Regions from separate parts of the Shewanella goraebulensis genome, predicted to be linked through region 1. Evidence: predicted binding sites of a transcription regulator. Region 1 holds the regulator's gene; each other region holds the start of a gene.
What was found. The regulator MetJ, encoded in region 1, represses methionine synthesis genes. The targets are predictions, from matches to a motif close to TAGACGTCTAGACGTCTA.
Positions count from the first base shown of each region.

Region 1 (6,188 bases):
TTTTCTTCTGCAGTGGCAATAGCTTGCTTCATTGCTGTAGCGTCAGTCACATCAACACTGATTGATAAGCTGTTTTCTAGTTGTAGCGCCTGCATTGGTTCAATGCGACGAGCCAGCAATAATAGAGGGTGGCCTTTTGCACTAAATGCTTTAGCCATTGCTGCACCAATACCTGAAGATGCGCCTGTAATTACGATAAGTTGTTTCATTATGTCGACCTCTGTTTGTAAGTTGCGAGAATTATAGTGAGCTTTTTATTGTTGATATATAATCAATAAAGAACATAATTGTTTACATATGGCTTCTAATGCGCCAGCGTTAGCGGTGAGTCATTGACGTATATAGACGATGGATACAGCAGAACTGTTACCGTCTTACCTGCAAATGGATATTGAGTGTTAAATGAATACAGAAATAAATTTAGTAGATATCCGTGCTTTTGTGGTGATTGCAGAGCAAGGTAACTTTACTCAAGCTGCAGAAGTATTGGGCTGTTCACGCTCGCACTTATCTAAACAATTATTGAGTTTAGAAACATTTCTAGGTGTCAGTCTGATTATTCGCACCACCAGAACGCAACGATTGACAGATCAGGGCGAGCTATTTTTACAACAATGCCAGCAAGCGTTACATCAAATTGAGCAAGCTGTGGCTACCACAGTAGATAGTGCGGAACGTCTTAAAGGCAATATTTATATTAATTGTGTGGGAGGGATTTTAGGCGAAGAAATTATCGTGAAGTTGGTCAATGACTTTATCCAACTCTACCCTGATATCACTATCGACTTGGATTTTAGCAGTCAACGAGTGGATTTGATTGAAGATCATTTTGATGCGGTGTTTAGAATGGGCGAATTGGCAGACTCGGGCCTTATTGCCAGAAAGTTGATGGATATAAAAAACTGCACCTTAGCATCACCTGCATATCTTGGAAAATATGGACAGCCGACACACCCGAACCAACTCAATAAGCATGCTTGTATCGTAGGTTCAATAAATCACTGGCGTTTTGAGCAACTAAGCTCAAACAAAGACGGCGTAGAAGTAGCGATTAAAGGTAGCTTTAGATGTAAAAATGGCCGCGCGATGAAAATCAGTGCGTTAGCGGGTAACGGCATAGTTAGGTTGCCGTATTTGTATTGCTCTGAAGAAATTCGAACCAATGAATTAGTCGAGGTATTTAGTGATTGGCACATACCAGATACGCCGTTTTATGTGCTTTATCATAAAGATAAATTTCAACCTGAACGTTTAAAAAAATTTATACAATTTACCCATGAAAAATTTAAAACTTATCTGCCTGATTTATAGATAGATCTTTTTAGAGACAGACAAAAGACTCTGTTTTACTGGTTTGCTGCTAAGTGATTAACATCACATTTTTTAATATTTCTACTATCTTTATATAACAATAAAAATAGGGAAATGATGGATGCTAAAAAGGCTAGCGCTACCTTTCTGTTTGTTCATGCTTGCCAGTAATGTGCAAGCTAGCGGGCTTTATTTTGAAGCTCGCAGCGACAGTATGGGTGGTACTGGTGTTGCTGCATCTAACCGGGTTGGCGCAAGTTTTATTAACCCTGCTTTATTGGCCATTCTTACTCCGCATGCCACCTATACCAATGAAGAAATAAAGAAGACGCAAGCGTTTTCTTTATTGCTGCCAGCCGTTGGCGCCGAAGGTGCTGATAGCGATAATATGATTGATAAATTTGATTCGCTGCAAGACTCTTATGATGGTCTTGAAGCTGCAATTAATAGCGGTGATTCCAGTGACGTTGAAACCTTTCGAGATGACTTAGTTGTTGATTTGGAGTCACTAAAAGGCAATACCGCCAATGTATCTGCTGGCATTGGCGCAGCTTTTGTTATCCCTAATGAGTATCTGCCTATGGCGGTGTTTTATAAAAGCTACCTAGATGCTGTTGGGGTTGCGGATATTGCTCAATCAGATATAGATACCTTGAGTACACTTGACCCGCTTAATCCGCCAACGGAAATCACTGACTTAGACTCTCAAGGCGTGGTGCTGGCGGGTGGAGTCACTGACTTTGGCGTGGCATTAAGTTTCCCATTATCGATCGTAAATATGCCAGTAAGAGTGGGGATTTCACCTAAGTTTCAGCGTATAGATACGTACCACTACTCTGTCAATGCCAATAACTTTGATGCCGATGATTTTGACGATGATAAATATCGCAATGATGAGAATTTATTTAATCTCGACATTGGTGTCGCTTTTGAGCCAATGGATGCTTTGACCGTTGGGTTATCTGCGCGAAATGTATTCAGTAAATCCGTTAAAACAGTTGAGTCACAAGGGCGTGAATTTCATTATCAAGTTGAGCCGCTTATAACAGCTGGAGCCGCATATGATTGGGCGTCAGTGACCCTAACCACAGATATTGATTTGGTAGACCAGACTCGTTTTAAAGAACTTGATGCGGTGCAATATTGGCGAGTTGGCGGTGAAGTAAAAGCAACAAATTGGTTGTCTTTGCGTATGGGGTATCGTCATGACCTAAAAGATAATAATGTTGATATTTACTCTTTTGGTACTGGTTTTGCCATTGGTCAGGCTTTTAAGCTTGATATGAGTGGTAGCTATGGCGAAGATGATGCCATAGGCGCTGTGCTTCAAACCTCTTATCATTTCTAGCCATTTTCTAGCATCTGTTTTGGTGTAACATCTTTGTGATTGCATTAACCTCTGCTTACTTCAATGTCGCTAAATCAACTAAATCAACTAAATCAACCTTTACGCTTTACATTTAATCTATACGATTTATTCAATTTTTGCGGCTTACTCAATTTAAAGGTTATTGTTTTAGCTCGCAAAGAGTTCGATTAATGATTTTATGGTTAACACTAAGGCGCTCAATCCACATAATACAAGCGTTGCCATGCGCGTTTTCTGTTTGTCGACTTTATTGCTAAGTTTTCCTGCCACGTAGCTGCCTAAAAATACCGATGGTAATAGCATTAATGACAGCCAAACATGTTTGGTTTCAACCAAGCCAACAATGACCAGAATCACCATAGCTATCATCGAACTGAATACAAAGAAAATAGACAATGCTGCGCGAAATTGTGGCGCGTCTTTTCCAGCTAATAGAATAGCCAATGGTGGACCACCAATTGCGGCTATATTGCCAAAAACCCCCGATAGCACTCCAGCAATAAATAAGGTTATACGATTAACGGGGGCGGTAATTTTGTAAAAACTGAGAATGACTGCTGAAGCAACAATAAAGGCAATGGCGAGACCTAATACTGATTGCGGGGCAAATACCAGTAAGGCAGCGCCGAGAAACCCACCTGGAATACGCCCAATCAAAGCATATTGCAGACCATTAAATTGTAGCGAAGTGCGTTCCCGTAGCAAGGTCAAAAAGGCAATGGAAAACCCACAGGCAATAACTGGTACTGGGACGAGTTGAGGGTCAATAATATAAAGCAGGGGACTTGCAACAACCGCTAAACCAAAGCCGATAAGGCCTTGGGTTAATGCGCCAAGAAATATAATAACCGATGCAAGCATCAAGGTTTGCGGATCGATAAATGCCATATACTTCTCTATGAGTACGAGGTGACTCAGAAATCGCCATATTACATTGGGTAATATGGCGATGTGGGTGAACTAAACTAATGGGGCTTACATCGGAACATAAGCTCAAGATTCATTTAGTTACAGCTTAACTTAGTCGTCTAAGTCTTCCCATTCAATACCCATTTGATCCATTAATGCTTTTGCTTCACTAGGGATGCTGTCAGGGCCTTCTTTAGATAAGTCATCATCATTTGGCAGTGGCTGACCAGTGTATGCGTGTAAAAATGCTTCACATAAAAGCTCACTGTTGGTCGCATGACGCAAGTTATTCACCTGACGGCGAGTACGCTCATCGGTCAATACTTTTAATACTTTTAAAGGAATCGATACCGTGATTTTTTTAACTTGTTCATTTTTTTTGCCATGTTCGGCATATGGGCTGATATAGTCGCCATTCCATTCAGTCATTAACTCACCTTTATACGATAGATTCGTGGCAGATTTTAACTGCTTATTTATTACAGTCAAATTATTGCTGCTATTCTATAACGAAAGCAAATAGATTTCTTTATGTTTAGACGTCTAAACGTCTAATTTGTGTTGACGATCAGATTTAGCTTAGGTACATTTAGCCATCTAGACATCTCTTTGCTGTTTTATTTTAGTGTGTCAATCTTTAGGAGCTTATTATGACCAAACATCGTGCTGCTACACTTGCCGTTCGCCAAGGTATCGAATCAGATACTCAATATGGCGCAGTAGTCCCGCCGATTTATCTTTCGACCAATTACTCGTTCGATGGACACACAAACCCAAGAGAGTTTGACTATAGCCGTTCTGGCAACCCGACTCGTTGCGTGTTAGGTGAGGCAATTGCCAAGCTTGAACATGGTGCGACTGGTGTAGTGACATGCACAGGTATGGCGGCGATAACCTTAGTTACCAGTTTATTGGGGCCAGAAGATTTAATTGTGGTTCCCCACGATTGTTACGGTGGCAGTTACCGACTGTTCACTAATCTTGCCAGCAAAGGTCAATTTAAATTAGTCGTTGTTGATCAAACAGACGAAAAAGCACTGGCTGATGCCATTGCTAAAAAGCCAAAAATGGTTTGGTTAGAAACACCTTCCAACCCTTTATTACGAGTGGTAGACATTGAAGCAATTGTGGCAGCAAGCCATGAGGTTGATGCGCTAGTAGTGGTTGATAACACGTTCCTTTCACCTATATTACAGCAGCCATTAGAACTAGGCGCAGACATTGTGATGCATTCAACCACTAAATACATTAATGGTCACAGCGATGTGGTTGGTGGCGCAGTCGTTGCTAAAGATGCAGAGCTTGGCGAATTACTGCATTGGTGGTCTAACACATTAGGCCTGACCGGTTCAGCTTTTGATAGTTACTTAACCCTACGCGGTATTCGCACCCTTGCAGTGCGTATTCGTGAGCATCAAACTAATGCTCAACGGGTGATTGAGGTACTACAAGCAAGTAATGTTGTTGAGAAAGTCTACTACCCAGGCTTAAAAGACCATCCAGGTCACGATATTGCAGCCAAACAACAAAAAGGCTTTGGCGCTATGTTAAGTTTTGAACTTAAAGGTGGCGAAGCTGAAGTGGTGGCATTTTTAGGTGCCTTGTCGATTTTCAGTGTTGCTGAAAGCTTAGGCGGAGTGGAAAGCTTAGTTGCCGTACCTGCAACCATGACCCATAGAGCAATGGTGCCAGAAGCCCGCTATGAAGCTGGTATTAAAGATACATTATTGAGACTATCTGTCGGTATTGAAGATGCTGAAGATTTGGTTACCGATATTCAAGCTGGGTTAGCTGCTGTAGCAGAACTTTAGTCGAGAGCGTCGTTAAACAGTCTTAAGTTGAACAAGTAAGATTTGGTTACCGATATTCAAGCTGGGTTAGCTGCTGAAGCAGCATTTTAGGCGAGAGAATCGTTAAACAGTCTTGAGTTGAACAAGTAAGATTTTATTGCCGCCATGCTAAGTTTGCGTGGTAGTTTGAAGTGGTTTAAGGAGTTACAAATGACCCGCAGTCATTTACATAAGTTTGGTGGTTCAAGTTTAGCTGATGCTGATTGCTATCGCCGCGTCGCACATATTTTGCTGACTCATGGCAATTGTGATGATTTAGTCGTTGTGTCAGCTGCGGGTAAAAGTACTAACTTTTTGTATAAGTTATTGTCGCTAAGAGAAGCAGGCGAACTTTGGCAAGAAGAACTGCAAGTGCTGGTAAGTTATCAGCAAAACCTTATTGAACAGTTACTTTCCAATGAGCAAGCTCGGGATTTACGCGAACGCTTGTCAACGGATAAATCACAACTCATCAGCTTGCTATCTTTAGAGCAGCGAAACGAATTTCAGCTTAACCATGTACTGAGTTTTGGCGAGCGTTGGTCAGCAAGGTTGATGGCGGCGCTTTTGCGTGAGTCAGGAGTAGCAGCAATCAATGTTGATGCCTGCTCGATTCTTGTGGCTGACGAAGGTGTTGTGCCTAATATTCGCATTGAAGAGTCCCGTCAAAGAGTGCAAACACTTCTTGAAGCACACCCTGATGAGCGTTTGGTTATAACCGGCTTTATTTGTGCTAATGAGCACAATGAAACCTTGTTACTTGGCCGCAA
Region 1 covers NZ_CP126972.1:822,308-828,495, forward strand. Annotated here, with positions in the region: gene QPX86_RS03400 (SDR family oxidoreductase) at 1-209, opposite strand, end outside; gene QPX86_RS03405 (LysR family transcriptional regulator) at 403-1,311, shown strand; gene QPX86_RS03410 (conjugal transfer protein TraF) at 1,433-2,659, shown strand; gene QPX86_RS03415 (sulfite exporter TauE/SafE family protein) at 2,828-3,568, opposite strand; gene metJ (met regulon transcriptional regulator MetJ) at 3,701-4,018, opposite strand; gene metB (cystathionine gamma-synthase) at 4,240-5,400, shown strand; gene QPX86_RS03430 (bifunctional aspartate kinase/homoserine dehydrogenase II) at 5,590-6,188, shown strand, end outside.

Region 2 (6,188 bases), 1.7 Mb from region 1:
CCTTTTTCAGTTAAGGCAGCAGCAGAATCAAGTGCAAGTTGCACTTCTGAACCTGTTGCAATCAGAATCACATCAGCAGTACCTTCACAATCAGACAGTACGTAACCACCTTTAGCGACGTTAGCTAATTGCTCAGCGTTACGTGCTTGTGCTTTTAATCCTTGACGGCTAAATACAAGCGACGTTGGTGCTTTACGGTTTTCAATTGCAGACTTCCAAGATACGGCTGTTTCAGCAGCATCACATGGACGCCATACCGTCATGTTTGGCGTCATACGTAAGTTAGCAAGTTGCTCTACTGGTTGGTGAGTAGGACCATCTTCACCTTGACCAATTGAGTCATGGGTATAAACGAATACGTTTTGAATGCCCATTAGCGCAGACATACGTACTGCGTTACGTGCGTACTCCATAAACATCATGAAGGTTGCGCCGTAGTTAATGAAACCACCATGTAGCGAAGCACCATTCATAATGCCGCTCATACCGAATTCACGTACACCGTAGAAGATGTAGTTACCCGCAGGGTCGTCTTGAATACCTTTTGAACCAGACCAAAGCGTTAAGTTAGAACCGGCTAAATCAGCACTGCCGCCTAATAACTCAGGTAGCATTTCACCGAAGAAACCAATCGCATTTTGTGAAGCTTTACGACTTGCGATACCTTCAGCTTTATCTTGACACTCTTGAATGAAAGCGTTCGCTTTCTCTTCAAATTCAACAGGAAGCTCGCCAGTGATAACACGACGTTTGTATTCTGCGGCTAGCTCTGGGAACGCTGCTGTATAAGCTGCGAATTTTTCGTTCCAGCTAGCTTCGTTTGAAGCGCCAGAATCTTTAGCATCCCAACCTTCATAAACGGTTTCAGGAATTTCAAATGCAGCGTGATCCCAACCAAGGAATTCACGTGCAGCAGCAATTTCAGCATCACCAAGTGGAGCACCGTGACAATCATGGCTACCTGATTTGTTTGGCGAACCAAAACCAATCGTGGTTTTACAACAAATCATTGTTGGCTTGTCTGTTACAGACTTAGCTTCTTCGATTGCCGCGCGAATAGCATCGCTATCATGACCATCTACGTTAGCAATTACATGCCAGCCGTAAGACTCAAAACGCTTAGGCGTATCGTCTGTAAACCAACCTTCAACATGACCATCAATAGAAATACCATTGTCATCCCAGAAAGCCACAAGCTTACCAAGACCAAGTGTACCCGCTAATGAACATGCTTCATGAGAGATACCTTCCATCAAACAACCATCACCTAAGAAACAGTAAGTGAAGTGATCAACAATGTCGTGACCTGGTTGGTTGAATTGTGCAGCTAAGGTCTTTTCAGCAATCGCCATACCTACAGCGTTACTGATACCAGCGCCTAACGGGCCAGTGGTTGTTTCAACACCTGGTGTGTAACCATATTCAGGATGACCAGGGGTTTTTGAGTGAAGCTGGCGGAAGTTCTTCAACTCTTCAATAGGTAATGCATAACCTGTTAAATGCAGTAAAGAGTAGATAAGCATTGAACCATGGCCATTTGATAAAACAAAACGGTCACGATCAACCCACTCAGGGTTGTTTGGGTTGTGCTTAAGGAAGTCATTCCATAGCACTTCAGCGATGTCAGCCATCCCCATTGGTGCACCTGGGTGGCCAGAATTGGCTTTTTGAACAGCATCCATGGTTAATGCACGGATTGCGTTAGCGAGTTCTTTACGAGATGACATGCTCTCTCCTGCTTGTTATATGAGGTCTAGCGGGCAATTGTGGGGCATATTTTCCCCTACTAGGCGGTGTGACGCAAATTTTTATTAGATCTATTAACCATTTTTTACGTCTAACAGACTAATCCAAGCTAAACAAAGCGATTATTCAGGCAGACTGACACCATATTACCGATAAAATTTATATAGCTTTTTCTATCAACTAATTACTTTATATCGCTGATATTGATCCCAAACGGTAATATTCCGTAATAACAATGCGTGAATATTTATTGCCAATGGGCAATAAAAAAACCAACAAAGTGATAAACATCGACTAAAGTTATTGTTTTATTTTTAACCTTAAAGCCCTTAATCGTTACGCTATAAATAGAATAATTAGCATAAAATTCATAAGATTAATTTATTAAAAATCTGAAACAGGTCATTTTCAATTTTTCTAAATCTTTGAATGATTGCACAATTATTAACTTATATTAGTTCTAAGGGGTGTTATCCAACCTGATTTGAATTATTATAGACGTCTAGATGTAGATGCTTCTACACGTTCAAATTCCAAAAGACGAGATTTACCAACTATGGCAAACCACTTGTTCACCTCTGAGTCCGTCTCAGAAGGTCATCCAGATAAAATCGCCGATCAGATTTCTGATGCGGTATTAGACGCAATTTTAGAGCAAGACCCTAAAGCACGTGTTGCTTGTGAAACTTACGTTAAGACCGGTATGGTTTTAGTCGGCGGTGAAGTCACAACTTCAGCTTGGGTTGATATCGAAGAAATCACACGTAAGACAGTACGTGAAATTGGTTACACTCATTCAGATATGGGTTTTGATGCTGATTCTTGTGCGATTTTAAATGCCATTGGTAAACAGTCTCCAGACATTAACCAAGGTGTTGACCGTAGCGACCCAGCAGAGCAAGGCGCTGGTGACCAAGGGTTAATGTTCGGTTACGCAAGTAACGAAACCGACGTATTAATGCCTGCACCAATTACGTACGCTCACAAATTAGTGAAGCGTCAATCTGAAGTTCGTAAAGACGGTACATTACCGTGGTTACGTCCAGATGCCAAAAGCCAAGTCACTTTTGCCTATGAAAATGGCAAAATCAAGGGTATCGATGCCATAGTGCTATCGACTCAACATCGTGAAGACGTGACTCAAGAAGACTTGATTGAAGGCGTGATGGAAACCATCATTAAGCCTGTTCTACCATCACAATGGTTAAACAAAGACACTAAGTACTTCATTAACCCAACTGGTCGTTTCGTTATCGGTGGACCTGTAGGTGACTGTGGTTTAACCGGTCGTAAAATCATCGTAGATACCTACGGTGGTATGGCGCGTCACGGTGGCGGTGCTTTCTCAGGTAAAGATCCTTCAAAAGTTGACCGCAGTGCTGCTTACGCTGCACGTTACGTTGCTAAAAACATCGTTGCTGCTGGTCTTGCTGAACGCTGTGAAATCCAAGTGTCTTATGCCATTGGCGTTGCAGAACCTACTTCAATCAGCATTGAAACTTTTGGTACTGGTAAAGTATCTGAAGATGTATTGATTAAGCTTGTGCGTCAGCATTTTGAGCTTCGTCCATACGGCTTAACTGCCATGCTAGACCTTGCACGTCCTATCTATCAAAGTACTGCGGCATATGGTCACTTCGGTCGTAATGAGTTCCCTTGGGAAGCGACTGATAAAGCTGAAATCCTTCGCGCTGATGCTGGTCTATAAGTTTTAAAACTTATTGACGATTAAGCTCAATTCTGAGAAATAAAAAAACCGTCAATTGACGGTTTTTTTGTACCTTTAAAAAGTGAGTTTACCTCACTCAACTCATAAGAATTAAACTAAGACTCGATAGAATAGGTAAATAATAATCGCCCCCACAGTTAACACTGATGGGTAAAACGTTAAACTGAAACCAATCGATCTTGCTCCTGCGCCTTTATCGTATCCTCGCATAAACAAAATTCGGCCAATAAAGAATAAAACTGAAATCAACGCAATTAACGACATGTAATCAGCTGGCATGATAAAAGCCCATAAAAAGTAAACACTCATTACAATACAAAATTGCTCTAAGGTATTTTGCAGCACGTTTTGTAAACGCCTTACCCGCTCCGACTCTTTATTAAAACTGCGTCCATCAATATCTTCAGAGTTAAAAAAACGATGTTTAGCTACTCGGGCAACAGCAATAATCAAACTTAACGTAGGCAAAAGCATGCCATAGGCATAAATAATCAACCTTTCAATTAAGGACTGTGGTTCACTAAATTCAAATGGATTAGCTAACGCGCCATAAATGACGACTGCAAAGGAAACAACCATGCCCACCACTATTCCTTTGGTGACATCACGTTGCTGATTAGCAAATTTTGTTTGGTTTGGATCTACTCTTAAAATTGGCATTATCTCTCCCTGTAATTAATGCTCAACTATCTTTAAAATAGTGACCTAGATGATCCTTCATTGACTCGGTCACTTTCCAAAGCTCACTCCAATGAGCAAGTAGTGCTTAATAATCGACTATCGATTTAGCTGGACCTTCTGCCTAGTTAAACTATAGTCATTGCCAGCCATTCTGCCGATGGCATCTAACTTTTCACTGTCTATTTTAAAGTCGGTGACTGCATCATCACGTACATGAATTGCTACCACATCCCCCAGTACAAGATGCCCAGACATAGGTTCTTGGCCTAAATCAACTATCTGATTTAACCGACATTCAAAACTAACTAAAGCTTGTTTGACTCTATGAGGAGCCACAATTGATGATGCCAGCTTTTCAACACTCGCATATTCAAACTCATCTTCATCGGCAGGTAATTGATGGCAAGTTTGATTCATCACCGCTAAGTCTTGATAACTCACACTATTGATCACAAACTCTTGCTGTTCACGAATATTAGTCAAGGTATCTTTTTCTAGCCCTTTATCAGTGCTCATTGGGTTAAAGCACAACACTGGGGGGTTAGCACTTGCAACCGTAAAGAATGAAAATGGTGCTAAGTTACTCACCCCACTTTTTGATATCGTTGAAACCCAAGCAATAGGTCTTGGACTTACACCACCAATTAATAATTTATAAACCTGTTGCGCTGTTAACGCCTGCGGCAAAAATTCCATTTCAATCTCTAGCTGTTTTAAACAATAACTCACTATTTCCAAACACGGGTTATTTGGTGGAAATAATAAATTAAATAAGTTACTTACTAAGCTATCACCCAATAAATCTTCAAACAAGTCTAAATAAACCAAGTCTAGATGAAACAAGCTATTAACATAATTTATCAGTCATTTTTATTAAATTTTGTATAAATATCCCTCAAAATCACCACTATTAATACGCAAATAATCACAAATAAGCGATACTCTTGCCTCTTTTTAAAGTCAGCTTGTCTGTATTTTCAACCTCGCTGCTTAATTGAAAACCTTCCAAGTCGTGATTTGTTACTATGGAGGTTAATGACATTAAAGGTATATCTTCAACATTAATTAAGGACAAATAATGCACACTGCAAAGTGGTTTTATCCTTCAAAACTTAACTTAAAGAGTGACACGAAGAATGGCCAGATATCTAGCGATCAAAGGAAGTGGTCTGAGCTAAAGCTGTTTTATCGTCAACATTTACCTTATTCTAAACCCAATATTAATGATCAAATAGCACTCATAAGGTTAGCCACTCAGTTGGGGCAGTCAAACCATCAGCCTGATTCGATTCAGTTAGGTTCGATAAAGGTACTCCCTGACTCCGACTTGCAACAAACGAGTGTAATTAATGAAAAGTTACTTAATGAGCAAGCCAAGATAACGGCTGCTATTAGATTAAAAACAATAGGAAAGAGCCAGTTAATCACAGGGCTTGTTGTCGCAAAGCATGCGAGAGGAAAAGGGTTAGCTCACCAGTTAATGAACTTTATTCGTCCTAAACTGTTGAAAACACGCAGTTACGTTTTCGCGATTCCAGAGTTAGAGAGTTTTTATCAAGCTTATGGCTTTCATCAAATCAAAAGCATTAGTCAAAATAATTTGGTTGATAATGATGTACTACAACAGTTTGATAAATACCATAGTCTGGAAAGGCCTCTAATACTGATGAAGAAAGCCACCGAATAACAAGCCTAAATTAACAGTGATCAAAATGAGATGTTTCTAAGCACATAAACGAAATTTGCTGCAAGCTAAGCACTGGCACATTGACGGTCTTAGCCGCTGACAACTCAACTGTTTTATCTTCATCTAGTAAAGTTATTGCTTCTTCATAACCATTGGTGCGACCGCAATCGATAACACCCAACTCAGTGTCGACGATATAAAAAAATCTTGATTTCGAATTACTATCAGTACTTAGTTCGAGCTCATATGCTGAATAGCTTTTATCCAATGATGCCAGTACCCCAACGACAATTTTTAAGTTCTCAAACGCCCCTAACCTTAAATGTAAGTAAGGCTGAAATATTT
Region 2 covers NZ_CP126972.1:3,973,396-3,979,583, forward strand. Annotated here, with positions in the region: gene tkt (transketolase) at 1-1,727, opposite strand, end outside; gene metK (methionine adenosyltransferase) at 2,303-3,454, shown strand; gene QPX86_RS16815 (MAPEG family protein) at 3,566-4,135, opposite strand; gene QPX86_RS16820 (flavin reductase family protein) at 4,253-4,852, opposite strand; gene QPX86_RS16825 (GNAT family N-acetyltransferase) at 5,235-5,843, shown strand; gene QPX86_RS16830 (hypothetical protein) at 5,854-6,188, opposite strand, start outside.
Region 2: the regulator MetJ is predicted to act here: its motif matches at 2,242-2,259, upstream of metK (methionine adenosyltransferase).

Region 3 (6,188 bases), 1.7 Mb from region 1:
TAGAAGTTTCTTTACTGTATCAAACTTTAATTAAATATTTGGGCGAAAATAATGTCGCTATCGAGTTAGCCAGCCCACAAAAAGCATCTGTAGATATAGTGGAAACATGGCCACAGCATCCTGATATTGATGTCGACCGTGGGTTACAGTTAGTACAAAACTCAGCGAGATTGTATCGAAAGATTTTGACCCGTTTTGTCGAAGGGAAACGCAATATTGCATCGCAAATATCTACAGCTGTAGAAACTAATAATCGAGATGACGCTATTCGTTTTGCCCATACGCTAAAGGGAGTATCTGGAAATTTAGCAAGCAATAAACTCTCTGAACTTGCTCAGGAACTTGAAAAGAACTTGATTGACGAAGTTGAGTTTTCAGTTGAACTTAATGCCACAGACGAATTGGTTCAATCATTATGTGACGCGATAGATTTATGGCTGAATAATAATGAGCTAAAGGAAAGTGTTGAATCGATTGAACTCATTAGCAATGACGCCTTTGTTGAGTTATTAGATAAGCTTTTAGAGTTACTAGATGAAGGCGATGCTAGTGCAACAGATATGATTGATAGCTTACAGCAACAAGTGAGTCAGCAAACTTGGCAACAGTTAAAACCAGTTGGGTTAATGATTAAAGGTTATCAATTTGAAGATGCGTTAGAGCAGATAAAGCAATTACGGCAGAATCTTAATTCATCGACAGATTAATATAAACAAGGAATATAGGTAATTAACATGGAAAAAGCGACCGTGCTGATAGTTGATGATACTCCTGAGAATATTGATATCTTAGTGGGGATTCTGGGAGCCGATTACAAAATTAAAGTCGCTATTGATGGGCCTAAAGCCCTTGCATTGGCACAAAAATCCTCTCCTGATTTGATATTGCTAGATGTAATGATGCCAGGAATGAATGGTTACGAAGTCTGTCAAAAATTGAAAAGTGAGCCATTAACCTGTCACATTCCCGTGATTTTTGTTACCGCCCTCGCTGATACTGAAGATGAGACCCAAGGTTTCGCTCTCGGTGCTGTTGATTATATTACTAAACCTGTAAGTCCAGCTGTTGTTAAGGCAAGGGTAAAAACTCATTTAAGTTTGTATGACCAAAAGCGGCTATTAGAATCAGAAGTTGAGCTTAGAACTAAAGAGCTTAGAGAAACACGCTTTGAAATTATTCGAAGGCTAGGGCGAGCTGCAGAATATAAAGATAATGAAACAGGTTTGCATGTAATACGTATGAGCCATTATGCCAGATTACTTGCCATCGCAGCAGGCCACTCTTCGCGCTTTTGTGAGTTGTTATATAACGCAGCGCCTATGCATGATATTGGCAAAATAGGCACTCCTGATGCCATTTTAAGAAAACCGGGGAAGCTTGATGCGGATGAGTGGAAAGAAATGCAAGCTCATGCGGCTATAGGCGCTGAGATTATTGGCGAACATGACGATCCGTTATTGCAAATGGCTAAACGTATTGCCCTAAGTCATCATGAGAAATGGGATGGTAGCGGTTATCCCAATGGACTTAGTGGAGAGGAAATCCCTATTGAAGGGAGAATAATTGCTATTGCGGATGTATTTGATGCGTTAACATCAGCGCGGCCTTACAAAAAAGCGTGGACGGTTGAAGATACTATGGGTTTAATCGAAAAAGAGTCCGGTAAACATTTTGATCCAGAGCTGGTGGAGAAGTTTAAGTCGGTATTAGATGATGTGAAAACGATTAAAGCACAACATGAAGAAACATTTTGATTTGGTTCAAATAAACCATTACGTGATTTAGAAATGTAAAAAAGGATAAATACTTAAGGTATTTATCCTTTTTTGCTAAAGCGCCTAAAACATATTTTGCTAAGCACTTAACTTACTAGCACTTAACTTACTAGCACTTAACTTACTAGCACTTAACTTACTAGCACTTAACTAAATAAGCGGCCTAGGTTACCATTAGTCTTCTAAAGAGTATGGTAATGGAATAACACTTAGCTCGCTTGCTGTATCTTCTTTTATACGTAGCTTAGCATGATTTTCGGTGTCGTTGGCAAGCACTGCAGTCAGCAACACTTTGCCATCTTGCTGCACGGATTCAATCACTTTACCTGCACGTCTAAATCCATCTTCATCAGCGATTTCTATCTGAGATTCACTGGTGACAGTTTCTGAAGTGGTACCTGTAAGAATGTATAACGCACGTTTATTGCCGCCACGATATTTCATTCTTGCGATCGTTTCTTGGCCCATGTAACAGCCTTTTTCAAAGCTAATGCCATTGACGGCTTGTACGTTACACATTTGAGGCACAAATTCACCACTGTGGTTAGCATCAATATTGGCGTAGCCTGACTTTATCTCAAGAGCTTGCCAAGTCGATGAATTTTGTAACGTTTGATTTGAAGCTGTAACCAGTTCAATAGCTGTTTCATTGTTAGTGATGACGATAAAGCGTTCATTATCTTTAACGATAGTCGCATTATCAAACCTGCTTAATTCAGCGGTGACATCACCGAATTGTTGAGTGATAAATGTTTCAGCATTTGCTCCAGCAAAGCCAAGAATGACTTTTTCTGCACTGACATCTGTTAACTCAGCTTTACTGAAAACCGCATACTTTTGCCACTGGGCAAGGCTTAGAGGCAATACAGAAACAGGCAGCAGTACCATGAGTTGATCTTCATTGGCAAAAGTTCTAAAGCTTGAAAGCATTTTACCTTTAGCATCACAATGTGCGCCCCAGCGCCATTGATCATCTTTTAAAGACACTATGTCAGTTGTCACTTGACCGTGAATAAAAGTTTTACCTTGTTCACCGGTAATTTCAATTAAGCCTAAATGAGTGAGATTGGCGACTAATAAGTCTGGGGAAGTGTTTAAAAAATCCCAATCAGGCTGCGCAGTTGCAAGTGTCATAAACTAATTCCTAAGATGACCAACAAAGATATGGCTTGAGTGTAACGGAATTCAGTTACGCTCAAAAGAAAAAGCTACCTTCAATTGAATGAAGATAGCTTTATTTCACACTTTATATGCCTAGTTAAATGGCAATTTTTCAATGCTCGATTTTAAAATAAAACACGAGTTCGAATCGTGCCTTCAATCGCTTTTAATTCGCCAAGAGCTTGTTCTGCTTGATTAGAATCAACCTCCATAACAACGTAACCAATTTCTGCAGTTGTTTGCAGGTATTGGGCCGCGATGTTGATGCCTTTTTCTGAAAAGGCTTGGTTAATCTTAATCAGTACACCAGGACGGTTATGGTGAATATGCAGTAAACGCGATGTGCCTTTGTGCTGAGGTAAAGAGACTTCTGGGAAGTTAACCGCAGACACTGTAGAGCCGTTATCAGAATATTTGGCTAGTTTCCCAGCGACTTCAATCCCAATATTCTCTTGGGCTTCAGCTGTGCTACCACCAATATGCGGGGTAATTATGACGTTGTCTTGACCACGTAATGGGCTAATAAACTCATCATCATTTGATTTAGGCTCAACTGGGAATACGTCAATTGCTGCGCCAGCAAGGTGTTCTGATTTTAATGCGTTTGAAAGTGCATCAATATCAACAACGGTGCCACGAGAAGCATTAATGAAAATGCTTTTTTCTCGCATTTGAGAGAACTCTTTCTCGCCAAACATATCTTTTGTTTGCGGAGTTTCTGGAACATGTAAGCTGATAACATCAGCCTCGCCCAATAATTGTTCCAAAGAGTGGATTTGGTTAGCATTACCTAAAGGTAACTTATCTTCGATATCGTAAAATACGACTCGCATACCTAGGGTTTCAGCAAGAATGCCTAACTGTGTACCAATATGCCCATACCCAATCACCCCAAGAGTTTTACCACGGACTTCATAACTGCCACTTGCACTTTTTAACCAACCGCCACGATGAGCATGGGCATTTCGTTGTGGGATCCCACGCATTAGCATGATGATCTCACCTAATACGAGTTCTGCGACCGAGCGAGTATTTGAAAACGGTGCATTAAATACAGGTACACCGAGCTTTTCTGCTGCAGCAATATCGACTTGGTTAGTACCAATACAAAAACAGCCAATGGCGACTAATTTCTCAGCATGGTTTAACACGTCTGCAGTTAATTGAGTGCGGGAACGTAAACCGACAAAGTGTGCATCTTTAATGGATTGCAGCAGCTCACCTTCTGGTAAAGATGCTTTGTGGTATTCAATATTTGTGTAACCTGCACGCTCAAGTACATCGACCGCAGTTTGGTGGACGCCCTCCAACAGCAGGATTTTTATTTTATCCTTGTCAAGCGAGTGTTTCGCCATGATATGGGTACCCTCTTATCAATAGTTATGCTTATGTTATGCTGATATAAACGCTCGACCAAAATAGCACTTTTTTTAACACTTGTAGAGGGCTAGATGGCTAAAGTTAATATTCTAATTCTAGAACAATATCATCTAAGAGGGATTTAGTTTGAATAAGAAAGTTATATGGATAGTAATTTATTGTGCAGTGTTAATTTGGTCGGTGACTTCGCCTAAAGATATGTTCACTTGGTGGTTAGAAGCACTTCCTGCTTTATTGGCTATTCCTATCTTATTTTTCACTCGCAAGCGATTTCCCTTAACGTCACTTTCTTATGTATTAATTCTGGTTCATTGCTGTGTGTTACTGGTCGGTGCGAAATATACCTACGCTGAAGTGCCTTTGTTTCACTGGATTGCTGAGTGGATGGGAAGTGACAGAAATAACTATGATAAAATTGGCCATTTAGCCCAAGGCTTTATTCCCGCGATTCTAGCTCGTGAAGTTTTCTTAAGAAATCGAGTTTTACAACCCGGTTACTGGTGCCAATTTTTATCGGTGTGCTTTGTGTTAGCTTTTTCTGCTTTTTACGAGCTAATCGAGTGGTGGGTCGCCGTTGGTACAGGCGAAAACGCAGAGGCCTTTTTAGGGACCCAAGGTTATGTTTGGGATACTCAATCAGATATGTTTATGGCCTTATTAGGAGGTATTAGTGCATTAGTGTTGCTCACCCATTGGCATAATAAGCAGTTAGCATCACTATTTAATAAGTAAAAAATAGTGACTAATGCTAATTTATTAGCGTTAATAATGGTTATGTATGCTATTAATAGAGTGTTTTATAACAACTTATATACTGATTTAATGCCTTCGTATGACAAAAATATCTTATGAACTAGGTAAAATGTACTAATATAGAGTATTGTTGTGATTTTGTTATCAACATTTCAGGAAGAAACTCGTTAAGTCGAGATGTTAGGTGTGCTTTTCAGGGAGAAAAGTGATGAGCTCAAATATTGATGAATTAGTTTTCCTACACCAAGTTGCGGCGCCATGTAATCTTGCCATTCTTGCGGAATCAATAGGTCTTAAAACCAGAATTGTTAAACACGCAAGTGATTTGGAAGTCGACAAAAATACCAATAGTTTCTATTTAGTTGCTCAAAAAGGAGCAGCATTAGACAGCAAAGGGATACCTTTACTTGTTTCACGTTTAGTTAATCACGTTCCTGTAGCACTTTATCAAGTTGAACGAGGCTCTTTAGATCAAGAGTCTGCGTTATTACTCGGAGTGAGAGGTTTACTGTACTCGGATCAACGTATGGATTTAATGCTAACAGGTTTACGTAAAATGGTTGCTGATGAATTGTGGTATGACAGACCATTAATCAGTAAAATATTCCGCAGGTTAGTACAAAAATTAGATGCAAATACCGAAATACCACCAGATACTGTGGCTATGTTGCAGATGCTGACAAGTCGCGAAAGAACAATTATCCAATTAGTGTCAAGTGGGGCAAGAAATAAAGAAATTGCGCATCGTTTATGTATCAGTGAGCATACCGTTAAAGCGCACATATCTTCAATTTTCCGTAAAACTCAATCTAGAAATCGCGTAGAGTTATTACGTTGGGCGCAAACTTATCAAGCCCATTTCGAGTTTGCTTAAATCAGGTGCTTGATTTAATTTTTTAGCAAAAATATAAAAGGGAGCCTTCCGATAAGGCTCCCTTTTTATTGTAAATTACCTAAGATTAATTTTGGTAAACAGTAGCGGTATTGAAGTCACCCGTTTGCGAGACATTAATCATACCGTTATCACCAGTTTGTGCACCAATCACTAAGTTATCGTTACCCATTTGCGATATGGTCAAGTTATTGCTGTAACCTTCAACCAAGAAGTAACCATCGTCA
Region 3 covers NZ_CP126972.1:4,000,327-4,006,514, reverse strand. Annotated here, with positions in the region: gene QPX86_RS16960 (PAS domain S-box protein) at 1-707, shown strand, start outside; gene QPX86_RS16955 (response regulator) at 735-1,754, shown strand; gene ygfZ (tRNA-modifying protein YgfZ) at 1,950-2,909, opposite strand; gene serA (phosphoglycerate dehydrogenase) at 3,062-4,291, opposite strand; gene QPX86_RS16940 (DUF2238 domain-containing protein) at 4,443-5,048, shown strand; gene QPX86_RS16935 (helix-turn-helix transcriptional regulator) at 5,278-5,943, shown strand; gene QPX86_RS16930 (curlin) at 6,029-6,188, opposite strand, start outside.
Region 3: the regulator MetJ is predicted to act here: its motif matches at 4,377-4,394, upstream of serA (phosphoglycerate dehydrogenase).